Regions from separate parts of the Stenotrophomonas sp. 3(2025) genome, predicted to be linked through region 1. Evidence: predicted binding sites of a transcription regulator. Region 1 holds the regulator's gene; the other holds the start of a gene.
The links. The regulator FliA, encoded in region 1, starts transcription of late flagellar genes. The targets are predictions, from matches to a motif close to TAAAGTTTNNCNNNCNNNGGCCGATAA.
Positions count from the first base shown of each region.

Region 2: a site for FliA is predicted at 2,517-2,543, ahead of ACUXVE_RS11195 (methyl-accepting chemotaxis protein). Genes of this name have one in related genera too.

Region 1 is NZ_JBQOIF010000030.1:29,459-36,666, reverse strand. It holds gene flhA (flagellar biosynthesis protein FlhA) at 1-1,210, shown strand, start outside; gene flhF (flagellar biosynthesis protein FlhF) at 1,356-2,975, shown strand; gene ACUXVE_RS18235 (MinD/ParA family ATP-binding protein) at 2,962-3,849, shown strand; gene ACUXVE_RS18230 (RNA polymerase sigma factor FliA) at 3,846-4,589, shown strand; gene cheY (chemotaxis response regulator CheY) at 4,609-5,001, shown strand; gene ACUXVE_RS18220 (protein phosphatase CheZ) at 5,001-5,606, shown strand; gene ACUXVE_RS18215 (chemotaxis protein CheA) at 5,609-7,208, shown strand, end outside.
Region 2 is NZ_JBQOIF010000012.1:80,363-87,570, forward strand. It holds gene ACUXVE_RS11195 (methyl-accepting chemotaxis protein) at 1-2,488, opposite strand, end outside; gene ACUXVE_RS11200 (arylamine N-acetyltransferase family protein) at 2,691-3,524, shown strand; gene ACUXVE_RS11205 (VOC family protein) at 3,557-3,928, opposite strand; gene ACUXVE_RS11210 (transporter substrate-binding domain-containing protein) at 4,042-4,758, shown strand; gene ACUXVE_RS11215 (LysR substrate-binding domain-containing protein) at 4,795-5,697, opposite strand; gene ACUXVE_RS11220 (GIY-YIG nuclease family protein) at 5,941-6,495, opposite strand; gene ACUXVE_RS11225 (D-alanyl-D-alanine carboxypeptidase family protein) at 6,580-7,208, shown strand, end outside.

The DNA.
Region 1 (7,208 bases):
CGGCGTGGTCGGCCTGGTGCCGGGCATGCCCAACGTCGCTTTCCTGACGCTGGCGGCCATCCTCGGCTTCATCGCCTGGAAGGTGTACCGCAAGGGCCTGGTGCCGGCGCAGGCCGACACCGCTGCAGGCGATGCCAACGCACTGAACGCGCTGGGCCGCCCCGCGGCCCCCGCACCCACCGCGGAACTGAGCTGGGACGAGCTGCGCCCGGTCGATCCGCTGGGCCTGGAAGTGGGCTATCGATTGATTTCGCTGGTGGACAGCAACCAGGGCGGCGAGCTGATGCCGCGCATCAAGGGCGTGCGCCGCAAGCTGACCCAGGACGTCGGCTTCCTGATTCCCTCGGTGCACATCCGCGACAACCTGGAACTGCCGGCCAACGGCTACCGGGTACTGGTGCATGGCGTGCCGGTGGCCACTGCCGAGATCCATCCCGACCGCGAACTGGCGCTGGACCCGGGCAGTGCCCTCGGCCCGCTGGAAGGCATCGCCGGCAAGGATCCGGCCTTCGGCCTGGATGCGACCTGGATCCAGCCACACCAGCGCGCCCAGGCCGAAACCCTGGGCTATACCGTGGTCGACCCGGCCACGGTGGTGGCCACCCACCTTTCGCACCTGATCCGCGAGCACGCACCGGAACTGCTCGGCCACGAGGAAGTGCAGCACCTGCTGGCCAACCTGGCCAAGAGCGCGCCCAAGCTCGTCGAAGATCTGACGCCGAAGGCGCTGCCGCTGTCGGCGGTGGTGCGCGTGCTGCAGAACCTGCTGGTCGAACGCATTCCGATCCGCCAGCTGCGCAAGATCGCCGAAGCACTGGTCGAACACGCCCCGCACAGCCAGGACCCGGCCACGCTGACCGCCGCCGTGCGCACCGCACTGGGCCGCTTCATCGTGCAGGAGATCGCCGGAATGTCGGCGGAGCTGCCGGTGTTCACCCTCAACCCGCAATTGGAACGTGTCTTGCAGGAGTCCACGCAGGGCAACGGCGCCGCGCTGGAACCCGGACTCGCTGAGCGACTGCACCAGAGCCTGGCCGAATGTGTCAGCAAGCAGGAAGCCCGCAACGAGCCCGCGGTGGTGCTGGTACCTGGCCCGGTGCGAGCCGCGCTGGCCCGCCTGGTCCGCCACAGCGTTCCGTCGCTGTCGGTCCTGGCCTACAGCGAGGTGCCGGAGGACAAGCGCCTGAAGCTGGTCGGAACGATCAGCTGACGCAGCCCTGCAACGCGCCAGAAAACAGACACCACTTTCAAACACCCGCAACAGACAGATTCCGAGGGGAACCCGAACCGTGCAGACCACCGACCATCCGCGTTCTCCGACCGCCACTCCGCCGACTTCGTCCCGTGACCACAGCATGAAAATCAAACGATTCGTCGCCGCCGACATGCGCTCGGCCATGAACCTGGTGCGCAAGGAACATGGTCCTGATGCCGTGATCCTGTCCAACCGCCGGATCGAGGAAGGCATCGAGATCGTGGCCGCCGCCAACTACGATGAGAGCGCCGTACAGCGCGCCCTGGAAGCGTCGCGCCGCGACGTGGCACCGCCGCCCGCGCCGAAGCCGCGCAGCGCGGCCGACGCAGTGATCGCCGCGGTCACCCGCCGTCGCAGCGGCACCCCGGCACCGGAGCCGGTGGCCGCCACCACCTCGGCCGTCGCCGCTCTGGCCCGCGCCGCCGTCGGCGCTACCGGCCGCACCCTGGACAGCGCCGACGAGATCGTGCCGACGCGTGGCAGCACCGGCTTCGCCTCCACCCTGGCGCGTGCCGCCGTCAATGAAGCGACGCTGCCGGAACAGATCTTCGCCCCGTTTGCCGACGCCATCGTGGCGCCCTCGCCTGCGGCAGCCGCGCCGGTGAACCGCGCCCGCTTCCAGATCGACCCGCCGCTGGAAGACAGCGCGCAGATGCCGGCAGTGACGCCGCCGCCGTTGCCGGTTGCACTGCAGGCCACCACGGCCCCCGAAGACGAAGCCTCACGCGCGCCGGTTGCCGTGCAGCCGACCGAGGCTGCACCGGCACCGATGCCGGCGCTGGCGCCAGCACCCGCGCTGACCCTGGTCGCCGATGACGCCGAGATCCGCCACCTGCGCCAGGAAGTGGCCGGCATGCGCCAGGTGATCGAGCGCGAGATGAACCGCTTCACCGACGAGCGCCTGCGCGGTAGTCCGGTGCGCGCTACGGCACTGGACCTGATGGACGAGTACGGCTTCGATGCCGGCATCGCCCGCGACGTGGCCATGCAGATCCCGCTGGAAACCGAAGCGCATCGCGGCCGCGGCCTGATGCTGGGGCTGATCTCGCGCAAGCTGCCGATCGCCCCGGTCGATCCGATGGAGGAAGGCGGCGTGATCGCCCTGGTCGGCCCGACCGGCGCCGGCAAGACCACCACCATCGCCAAGCTGGCCTCGCGCTTCGCCGAAGCCCATGCCGCCCGCGACGTCGCCCTGGTCACCACCGATACGATGCGCATCGGCGCCCGCGAACAGCTGTACGGCTACGGCCGCCAGCTCGGCATCGCCGTGCACGAGGCCAACAGCGGTACCGACCTGGACCAGCTGCTGGAACGCCTGAAGGACTACAAGCTGGTGCTGATCGACACCGCTGGCCTGGGCCCGCGCGACCGTGCGCTGGCCGCCCAGCTGCAGTGGCTGCGCGCCGCCCGCCAGGTCCGCACCCTGCTGGTACTGCCGGCCAACACCAGCTTCGGCGACATGGACGAGGTGGTCCGCCGCTTCGGCGCGGCCAACCTGCAGGGCCTGGTGCTGAGCAAGCTGGACGAGACCGGCCGCTTCGGCAACGCCCTGTCGGTGGCGGTGGACCACAAGCTGCCGATCACCTGGGTGACCGATGGCCAGGACGTCCCGGACGACCTGCACCGGGCCAGTGCAGCCAATCTTGTACTTCGCCTTGAAGATTTGCGCCGCGCGGCCGATATGCCCTGCAACCCGGAGTTGAACCATGCCGTCGCGTGAGTACGCCAAGCTGACCACCACCTTCCCGCTGACGGCGACCCGCAGCGAGCCGCTGGGCCCTGTGCGCACGATTGCCGTGACCGGCGGCAAGGGCGGCGTCGGCAAGACCAACGTATCGGCCAACCTGGCCGTGGCGCTTGCCGGAATGGGCAAACGCACCCTGTTGCTGGACGCCGACCTGGGCCTGGCCAACATCGACGTGATCCTGGGCCTGAGCCCCACCAACACCCTGGCCGACCTGGTCGCTGGCCGCTGCAGCCTGGATGACGTGATCATCGAAGGCCCGAACGGCGTGCTGGTGGTACCGGCTGCGTCCGGCCGCCGGCACATGGCCGAGCTGGCCCCGGCCGAGCATGTCGGCCTGGTCAACGTGTTCTCCGAACTGGAGCGCGAGCTGGACATCATGGTGGTGGACACCGCCGCCGGCATCACCGACGGCGTGCTGACCTTCTGCCAGGCCGCGCAGGACACCGTGGTGGTGGTCTGTGATGAACCGGCCTCGATCACCGACGCCTATGCGCTGATCAAGGTGCTGTCACGCGAACGTGGCGTGGACCGCATCCAAGTGGTGGCCAACATGGTGCGCGACCCCAACGAAGGCCGCGTGCTGTACGAGAAGCTGACCCGCGTCTGCGAGAAATTCCTCGCCGATGTCTCGCTGAACTACCTCGGCTGCGTGCCGCAGGACGACTGGCTGCGCCTGTCGGTGCAGCGCCAGCAGCCGGTGGTGAAGGCCTATCCGTCCAGCCCGTCGGCACTGGCGATCACCGAGATCGCCCGCCGCACCGCCCGCTGGCAGGCACCGACCGAGCCGCGCGGGGGCGTCGAGTTCTTCCTCGAACGCATCATCAAGCAGCGCGGGGTGGCCGCATGAAAGGCGCCGCCCAGTACAGAGAGGTCCAGCGCACGGCGGCCAACGAGGTCATCGCCCAGCACTCGGACCTGGTGCGGCGCATCGCCCACCATCTGGCCGCACGCCTGCCGGCCAGCGTTGAGGTGGACGACCTGATCCAGGCCGGCATGATGGGCCTGATCGAAGCCTCGCGCAGCTACGACGCCGACCAGGGCGCCTCGTTCGAGACCTACGCCTCGATCCGCATCCGTGGTTCGATGATCGATGAGATCCGACGTGGCGACTGGGTACCGCGTTCGGTGCACCGCCGTGCGCGTGACGCTGCGGCCACCATCCGCCGCCTGGAGCAGAGCACCGGCCGCGCCGCGAGTGCCACCGAAGTGGCCGCCGCGATGGAGATGCCGCTGCCCGAGTACCTGCGCCTGATGGAGGACGCCTCGCGCGGCCAGGTACTGAGCCTGGAGTCGCGCATTGAAGACCAGGGCGAGCTGGACACCGTCGCCCAGGGCGGCCCGACCCCGCAGCAGGTGTTGGAGCGCGGTGAATTCGGCCGCGAGCTGGGCAATGCCATCGGCCACCTGCCCGAGCGCGAACAGCTGGTGCTGTCGCTCTACTACGAGCAGGAACTGAACCTGAAGGAGATCGGCGCAGTGCTCGGCGTGAGCGAGTCGCGGGTCTGCCAGATCCACGGCCAGGCGGTCCTGCGCCTGCGTGGCCGACTGAAGATTTTCGAGGCGGCCGACGCCGGCCTCGAGAGCTGATCAACAAAGGAACTCTGCTTTGAACAAGAACATGCGCATCCTGATCGTCGACGATTTCTCGACCATGCGTCGTATCGTCAAGAACCTGCTGGGCGATCTGGGCTTCACCAATACCGCCGAAGCCGAGGACGGGCATGCCGCGCTGTCGCTGCTGCAGAGCCAGCCGTTCGACTTCGTGGTCACCGACTGGAACATGCCGGTGATGACCGGCATCGAACTGCTCAAGGCCATCCGTGCCGATGCCAAGCTGAAGACCCTGCCGGTGCTGATGGTGACTGCCGAAGCCAAGCGCGAGCAGATCATCGAAGCGGCGCAGAACGGCGTGAACGGTTACATCATCAAGCCGTTCACCGCACAGACGCTGGAAGAGAAGCTCGGCAAGATCTTCGAACGCCTGGCGGCCAGCGCTTGATGGATACCACGGTCGACAAGAGCGCCCTCGCCCTGCGCCTGCAGGAAGCACTGGATGCACTGGAATCCGGCGACGAGGCGGCGTGGCGCCAGCGCATCGACGGCCTGGTCGCGCTGCGCACCCAGCCGATGATGAGCGGCCTTTCGCGGCTCGCCCGCGAGCTGGGCCAGGCGCTGGGCGAACTGCCGACCGTGCCCGATGAAGCCGGCGAGCTGGACGATGCCTGCGCGCGCCTGGACCACGTGGTGGCGATGACCGAACAGGCCACCCACCGCACCCTGGACCTGGCCGAAGAGTGCCGCAGCCTGACCGAACAGCTGCGCGCCGACGGCCTGCAGCCGGGCCAGGACGTACAGCTCGACCGCATCCGCCACAACCTCACCGAGATCGCCCTGACCCAGAGCTACCAGGACCTGACCGGGCAGATCATCCGTCGCGTGGTGGGCATCGTCCGCCGCGTGCACGAAGGCTTCGGCGCGCTCGGCCTGCCGCCGGAACAGCATCGCACCGATCCGGAACTGGCTGGGCCGGCACTGAAGGGACTGGACCGCCATGCGGTCTCGCAGAACGACGCCGACGACCTGTTGTCGGATCTGGGGCTGTAACCATGGGCGCAGTAGCCGACGACATCACTGCCGATTTCATCATCGAGGCCCAGGAGATCCTGGATCGCCTCGGCGAACAGCTGGTGTCGCTGGAACAGGCACCGCAGGACAATGAACAGCTCAACGCGGTGTTCCGCGGCTACCACACGCTGAAGGGCGGCGCAGGTTTCCTCGGCATCACCGCAATGGTCGAGCTGTGCCACGCCGCCGAGGAAGCGCTGGGCGCCGCACGCGCCGGCCAGGCCGTCCTGCAGGCGCATCACTTCGATGCCGCCCAGCAGTCACTGGATTACCTGCAATCGATGCTTGACGCGGTGTCTTCGGGCACCGAGCCGGGCTTTGCCCCGCCCGAACTGGTCGCCCAGTTCGACGTGCATGGCGGCGGCGCTGCCGCGCCTGCGGCCGCGACGCCGGGTGCGGGCGGCGGCGACCTGATCACCGACGACGAATTCGAGGCCCTGCTCGACCAGCTGCATGGCGGCAAGGCGCCGACAACCGTGGCGGCGGCGAAGAAGGCCGACGACATGATCAGCGAGGACGAGTTCGAGGCATTGCTCGACCAGCTGCACGGCGGCGCCGCCCCGGGCAGCAACACCACCGCAGCGGCTGTTGCGGCACCGGCACCGCGACCGGCGCCCTCGCCGGCCCCGCCCGCTGCCAAGCCCGCACCCAACAAGCCTGTCGCCGAAGCCGAACACACCGTGCGCGTGGACACCAAGCGCCTGGACGCCATCGTCAACCTGATCGGCGAACTGGTGCTGTCACGAAACCGGTTGAAGACGCTGCGCACGCGCCTGCGCGACGAAGAACTGGACCGCGCCGTGTCCACGCTGGATATCGCCACCGCACGCCTGCAGTCGGCGGTGATGCGCACCCGCATGCAGCCGGTCGGCAAGGTGTTCTCGCGCTTCCCGAAGGTGGCGCGCGACGTTGCGCGTTCGCTGAAGAAGGAAGTGGACCTGGAACTGATCGGCGCCGAAACCGAGCTCGACCGCAACCTGGTCGAAGCGCTGGCCGACCCGCTGGTGCACCTGGTCCGCAACGCCATCGACCATGGCGTGGAAATGCCTGACCTGCGCGAAGCGCAGGGCAAGCCGCGGATGGGCCACGTGCGCCTGTCGGCACAGCAGGAAGGCGACTACGTCAGCATCGAAGTGCAGGACGACGGTGCCGGCATCGATCCGGAAAAACTGCGCGCCAAGGCGCGCGAGAAGGGCCTGATCGATCCGGAAGCCGCCGCCCGCCTGAGCAGCGAGGAATGCCTGCACCTGGTGTTCCTGCCGGGGTTCTCGACCAAGCAGCAGGTCACCGACATTTCCGGCCGCGGCGTCGGCATGGACGTGGTGCAGTCACGCATCCGCGAACTGAGCGGGCAGATCCAGATCCAGTCGGAACTGGGCCGCGGCAGCCGCTTCATGATCCGCGTACCGCTGACCCTGGCGATCCTGCCGACCCTGCTGGTGCAGGCCGGCGAAGACGTCTACGCGCTGCCGCTGGCCCGTGTGATGGAAGTGCTGCATGCGCCGCGCACCTCGCTGGGCTGGTTCGACGGTCGCGCCGTGCTTGACCGTCGCTCGCACACGCTGCCGCTGGTGGACCTGC
Region 2 (7,208 bases), on a different contig from region 1:
CCGCTTCGGCCAGCGCGCGCACCTGGGTCTGCATCTGCGCAGTCGACGCGCCGGCTTCTTCCACCAGGCTCGCATTGCGCTGCGTGCTGGCCTCCATCTGTACGACGGTCTGGTTTACCTGGGCAATGCCCGCATGCTGTTCGTGCGAGGCACTGCGGATACCGGCCAGCAGGCCGGCCAACTGCTGCACGCTGCTGACGATCTCGTCCATCGTCGTACCCGCCTGCTTGGCCTGCGCACTGCCCTGGTCGACCCGCGTCATCGAATCCTCGATCAAACCCTTGATCTGCTTGGCCGCATCGGCACTGCGCTGGGCCAGCAAGCGCACTTCGGCCGCCACCACCGCGAAACTTCGGCCCTGCTCGCCTGCACGCGCGGCCTCCACTGCCGCGTTGAGGGCCAGGATATTGGTCTGGAAGGCGATGCCATCGATCAGCTGGATGATGTCACCGATGCGCCGCGACGCCGCACTGATGCCCTGCATGGTGGCCACCACCTGGCCGACCGCGGTGCCGCCGCGCTCGGCAACCCGGGCGGCCTCACGTACCAGTCCATCGGCGCGCTCCGTCGCATCGGCGTTGCGGCCGACGGTATCGGTCAGTTCATGCATCGATGCAGCGGTTTCTTCCAGGTTGGCGGCCTGCTGTTCCGTGCGCTGGGAAAGATCGTGATGGCCGGCAACGATTTCACCCACCCCCACATCCAGGCGGACGGTGGCCTGCTGGATGCGGGTGACGATGTGGCCCAGCTGCGCGACGGTGGCGTTGGCATCGTCACGCATGCGAGCAAACACGCCCTGCAGGTCGCCCTCCAGGCGCACGCTCAGGTCGCCGCGTGCCAGTGCGGCCAGCAGCGCCTGCAGATCACCGAGGTTGGCCTCGAAGGTGGACAGCAGGCGATTGATGCTGGTCGACAGCGTGCGCACGAAGCCCTGCTTGCCCTCCAGCACGATGCGTCCCTGCAGCTCGCCATGCGCCGCCGCGTCGACCAGTGCCGCCACTTCGGTTTCCAGCAGTGTCTCCAGCGCGCGGCTGCGCCATTCCACTGCCACGCCGAGGAAGTGGTCGTCCTCGACGATGGCGTTGGCGATCAGCTGGTAGCGGGTGCCGGCGTGGCCGATCTCGCGCTCTTCGCGCTGACGGACACCAATCAGCCCCGCCAGTACCGGGTGCAGGCGGACCGCGTCGCTGCCAAGCAACGACTCTGCAGGACGATCCAGCAGCTTCAGCAGCGCTGGATTGGCGTAGGCCACCTGCCCTTCCGCGTCGACCACCATCAAGCCGGTCTGCGCGCTGTCCAGCGCTTGCCGCACGCGCGTGTTGCCGCGCGCAACCGCGCGCTCGGTTTCGATCCGCGCACGCAGGCGTTGCTGCATGTCGACCAGGCACTGCGCAAGCTGGCCGATCTCATCGTTGACGTTGTGCACGCGCAGCGTGGTGTCGAGCCGATCATCGGCGATATCGCCAGCGAAACGCAGGGTGTCCTGGATCGGTCGACGCACCGCGCGGACGACCAGCACCAGGCTGGTGATCAGCACACCGGCCACCAGCAGCAGGGTGGCCACGAACAGCACGCTGGCCATCCGTGCGCCCGACTGCTGACGAAGCTGCGCCTGGGCCAGTGCCGCAGTCTGTGCCTGCTGGAATGCGGCCAGTGCCGGGCCCACGGCTGCCGCCGTCTCGAGCAGCGACTGTGCTTCCACATCCAGGCCGACACGCGCGGCGGTATAGCCCAGCAGCGCGGCCTGGTAGGCCTCCATGCCCGTGCGCACGTGCTCCTGCACCTCGGCTGGCAGGCCCGCCAATGCCAGATCGAAGGGCAGCTTTTCTTCGCTGGCACGATCGGCGTGGGTGGAATCGCCGTCGAGCAGCAGCAGCGCTTCCTGGCGCCGCATCCGCTGCACATGCAGGGAAAGCGCAGGGCGCTCCAGCGCGTCCACCTGTGCCTGCAGCGCGTCGGCGGACTGCTGCAGCTGCGCGGCCAGGCCTGCGTCGCCGCGCCCCATCTCATCCACCCGCTCGAACAACGCGGCGATGCCCTGCGAGAATGCATCAACAGCTTCAGTCATCGCCTGCAGCACCTTGCGCCGACCCGCATCCATCGGCATTGCACGCAACGCCTGCAGATCCTGCTTCAACATCCGCTGCGTGGCCAGCAACAGGCTGCGGTCGGTATCGTCGAAACTTCGCGCATACTGGGTCTGCAGGCGCCGGGCCTCGGCCATCCGCGCTGCCAGCGAAGCGACGCGGTCACTGCCGTGCTGGTAGCTGGCCTGATCGCGCGCCGCCTGCATGCTCGCATGGCTGCTCCATGCATGCACGGCGGCGATGGCCACCAGGCCCAGGCTGCAGACCAGCAGGGTCGCCTTGAGCTTGTCGGCGACGCTCAGCCGATGGGGCTGCAACCAGCGCAGCAGGCCAGGGAAACGGGAACGCAACCCGGCAACGCGGCTACGCAGGGACCGAAGGTGGGGAACGACGGCCGGCATGACAGACTCCAGGCGGAAGGACGCACCTGTATCGACCGGTTGCAGAAGAACTTTAGCCCCGGATTGATTCCTGCCACGAGCGGCGGGCAGTTGTCGCTGTTGTACCGGCCGCAGGCGACCGGGGGATGACACCGGCGGGATGCGCTTGACCTCAACCCCGGTTGCGGTATCACAGTGGAGGCCCCTGCCCGTGATGCCTGCCATGCCCATCGACGTCCCCCGCTACCTGCAGCGCCTGCAGCTGGATGCCCCGCCCCCGCTCACCCTGGCCGGGCTGACCCTGCTGCAGCAGCGCCACAACGCCCTGCTGCCGTTCGAGACCCTGACCAGCCTGCTGCGCGACGCGGTGGCGATCGACCTGGACAGCGTCCAGCACAAGCTGCTGCACGCGCAGCGCGGCGGTTACTGCTTTGAACTCAATGGCGCGTTCCTGGCCCTGCTGCAGGCCTTGGGCTTCGATGCGCAGCCACTGAGCGCACGGGTGCTGCTGTCGGCCACCGAGGGCGAGCTGACTGCGCGTACGCATCTGCTCCTGCGGGTGCGTCTGCAGGAAGAGGATTGGCTGGTCGATACCGGCTTCGGCAGCCTGACCCCGACCGTACCGCTGCGCCTGCACGAGACCGCAGTGCAGGACACACCGCACGAGCGTTACCGCGTGCGGACGCTGGATGATGGCGACTTCATGCTCGCCGCCGAGGCGGAGGACGGCTGGCGGGCGCTGTACCGCTTCGACCTGCAGCCACCGGCGCCGATCGACAACGAGGTAGGCAACTGGTACGTGTGCACGCATCCGCAGTCGAGCTTTCCCGGCCAGCTGCGTGCATCACTGACCGGGCCGGATTGGCGACGCACCATCGGCAGCGGCAACTACACCGAATACCGCCCGGGCCAGGCGCCGGCCAAGCGCCCGCTGCGTGATGTGCAGGATGTGCGCGAGGTGCTGCAGCGGGGCTTCGGCATGCGCCTCCCCGACGATCTGCGGTTGGATCCGGCCATCGCCGATTGGCTGCAGCGATCACGGGCCACGTCCGTGTAGCGCCGCGCCATGTTCGGCTGCCGTCCTTGCCGCTATGGGTTGACGGGTGCCTGCAAGGCAATCCGGTTGCCCTCGCTGTCGCGGATCTCGGCCACCCGCCAGCCACCGGCCACGGCCGGGCCAAAGCACAGCACCGCGCCGGCCTGCAGGGCACGCTGCAGGCTCCGATCCAGATCGTCCACGCCCAGGTAGATGCGCGGGCCCTGCTCCGACGGCACGTAGTCGGCGCCGTGTACCAGCGCCATGCTGGCACCTGCGGCGTCGTCGTTGAACGACAGGTAGGCCATCCGACAGTCATGCAGGTCGATCGGCGCTTCGATGCGCACCTGCAGCCAGTGCTCGTAGAACATCACGGCGCGTTCGAGATCGGCGACCGGAACTTCAACATGCAGGATGGGATTCATGGTGATGGTGCTCGGCGTGCAGGTGGATGAAAGGCAGCATCGCCGCCCTGTGCACGGCACGATACGGCCCCGACTGGCATGCTGGACAGCCTGCCACCGTACTGGAAGCGCCCATGTCCCTGGCCGATCACCGTCATGCCCTGGCCCCGTTGGGCTTCCTGCGCGTTGCCATCAACCTGGGCAACCCGGTGCTGGCCCAGGGCGACGCCAATTCACCACGTGGGCCGTCGGTGGAGCTGGCCACCGCGCTGGCACAGCGGCTGGGTGTGCAGGCACGCTTCAGTTGCCACGACGCGGCCGCATCGGTGGTTGCAGCGGCCAGCGACGATGCATGGGATCTGGCCTTCCTGGCGGTGGACCCGGCACGTGCCGACCGCATTGCCTTCAGCGCGCCGTACGTGGAGATCGAAGGCACCTATCTGGTGCGCGATGACAGTCCAGCACAACGGGTTGCAGACCTTGATCGCAACGGGCTGCGCATCGCGGTGGGACGCGGCGCCGCCTACGATCTGTTCCTCAGCCGTGAGCTGCGGCACGCGACGATTGAACGTGCCGACACCTCGGCCGCGGCCATCACCCTGTTCGGCCAGCAGCGGCTGGATGCAGCGGCCGGCGTACGCCAGCCCCTGCTGGCCTGGGCGCAGGCACATCGCGGCCATCGCGTGCTGGCCGATCGCTTCACCGTCATCCAGCAAGCGGTTGCCGCGCCCATCGTACGGCCCGCAGCGGCGTTGCAGGCGCTGTTCGCGGAAGTGCAGGCGATCAAGGCCGGGCCGCTGCTGGGCGAGGCCTTCGCGCGTGCCGGGCAGGCAGTCACGCTGTTGCGGTGACGCTCACTTCATGGCGTCGCGCCTGCCCGGGTGACACTACCCCGCGTCTGCGGCCTGCATGTGCCGCACATGCTCGGCCGCCTGGGCGTGCAACCATTCGCGGAAGGCCAGGAAACCACGGTGCCGCACCGAGCGCTGCGGATACACCAGCCAATGCGGCCATGCGGTTTTCAGGCGCCGGTCCGACAACGCAACCAACTGGCCGGAATCCAGCAGCAGCCGCGCCCGCGTCACCCGTCCCAGGGCAACACCGACGCCGCCCAGTGCGGCGCGATGGTGGGCTTCGGAATCATCCAGCACCGCCACGTACCGCGCCGGCGGGCGCTGCCCGGTCAGCGCGAACCATGCGCCCCACGCGCCGTCGGGGTCTCCCAGCAGCGGCCACTGTGCCAACGGTAGGTGGCCGATGCCGCCCATGCGCTCGATCAGTGCCGGGCTGGCCATGGGCAGCAGCCATTCGTCGAACAACGGTTCCACCACCAGCCCCGGCCATTGTCCGCTGCCCAGCCGCAGCGCTGCATCGAACTGCAGCTGCCGGTCGAAGTCGATCAGCCGCTCGCTCGACTGCAGATTGATTTCGATCTGCGGATGCGCCGCCACGAAGTTGCCCAGGCGTGGCACCAGCCAGGCGCTGGCCATCGACGGCACGGCGCTGAGGGTGAGCACATGCTCCGGTCGAGCGGCGTAGGGCTGGAAGGCTTCGTTGATCGCATCCAGGTGTGGGCCGATCTGATCCAGCAGGCGCTGCCCTTCCAGGGTCAAGGCCACACCGCGTGCCTGCCGTATCAGCAGCGGCTGGCCCAGGCGTTCCTCGAGCTGGCGCATCTGATGGCTGAGCGCACTGACCGTCAGGTTCATCGACGCGGCGGCGCGGGACAGGTTGCCCAAGCGTGCGGCAGCGACGAAGCCCTGCAGGGCATGTAGCGGCGGGCGGGACATAAGCCTTGAATTCCTCTCAAGTCGACCTTGCGGAAATGTCGCTTTTTGCACCGCCATGCTGCCCGTATCGTGCATTCCACTCAAGTGGAGACACGATCATGAACATCTTCAGCGGTCTGTTGTTCCTGCAGGGTCATGTGACCAACGTTGCCCTGGCCCAGCGCCTGACCAGTCCCGTTCCCGCAGCGCCCGATGCACGCCGGGCACCCCGTCCGGGCAACCCCCCGGCCGCCCCGGGCAGTGTCACCACCCGCGCTGCAGGTGCTCGGGCAACCACGGCTGCGGATCGATAGCGAGCGCGCGATACGCATCGATGGCGGCGCGCAGTGCGGCCACGCCGACGGGCGAACGCAGGCTTTCCTCTTCCGGCACCTGCACTGCGGCCCAGTCATGCAGCCGGTCCAGGCGCTGGACCATCGCAGCCCGCAGCCACAGCCGCAGCGGATAGGTGTGATAGCCCTGCTGCGCCAGCGCTTGCACAGCTTGGGCCAATGCAGCGTTGGCCCCGCGCACCCATTCGGTGTGCCCACCGGCCTTGTCCTGCACCGTCATCGGTGCCGGTGCACGATGCAGCTTGAAGGGCCGGCGCAACTGCAGTTCCAGGTCACGCGCATCCCGCTCTGATTCCGCCTCGACCAGCGCGCCTGCTTCCAGATCGAAGAACTCGAACCAGCGCCGATGCAGCGCACTGATCCGGCCCAGCGGATCGCGCGAGAAGCCGATCTTCGCGTAGTCCTCCCAGGCACAGGGAAAGACGTAGGCGAACACGCGGCCATCGATGCGGATGTCGGAACCCATTTCCACAGGATCGCGTGGCGGGTATTCGCAGGATGTGCAGGCAATGCCCACGGCATGCGTACTTCCAGCTACGCTTGCGCGACCATGTCTTCATCGCACGCCCCTCGCCCGCCCGTGTCATCGATCACGATCGATGCTGTCTCGCTCGACATCCTGCAGCAGCAGCACGCGGATCTGCGACGACCACCGGCCTCGCTGACCAAGCTGATGACCGCCTGCACCGCGTACGACCTGCTCGCGCAGTCGGGCGGTTCGTGGTCGGACATGATCACCATCGATCCGCGCGACGTGCACGAGGTGGCCGACGATGAAACACGGATGGGCCTGGTGCCCGGTGAAAGCATCGTCCTCGGCCGGCTGCTGGAGGGCCTGATGGTGGTCTCCGGCAACGATGCCGCGCTCGCCCTGGCCCGTCACCTGGCCGGATCGCAGGCGGCGTTCGTGCAGCACATGAACGATCACGCGCGAGCGCTGGGCCTGCACGATACGCACTTCATCTCCGCGTCCGGCATCACCACTGCGGGCCATCTGTCGACCGCACGCGACATGGCGATGCTGGCCGCGCACCTGCTCGCCCGCCACCCCGATCTGCTGGCGATCACCGCACAGCGCAGTTTCGTGCACCAAACCCTGCACAAGGCCAACCAGAACGCGCTGCTGGGCGAAGACGGCGTGGATGGTTTGAAGACCGGTTACACCCAGGCGGCCGGCTT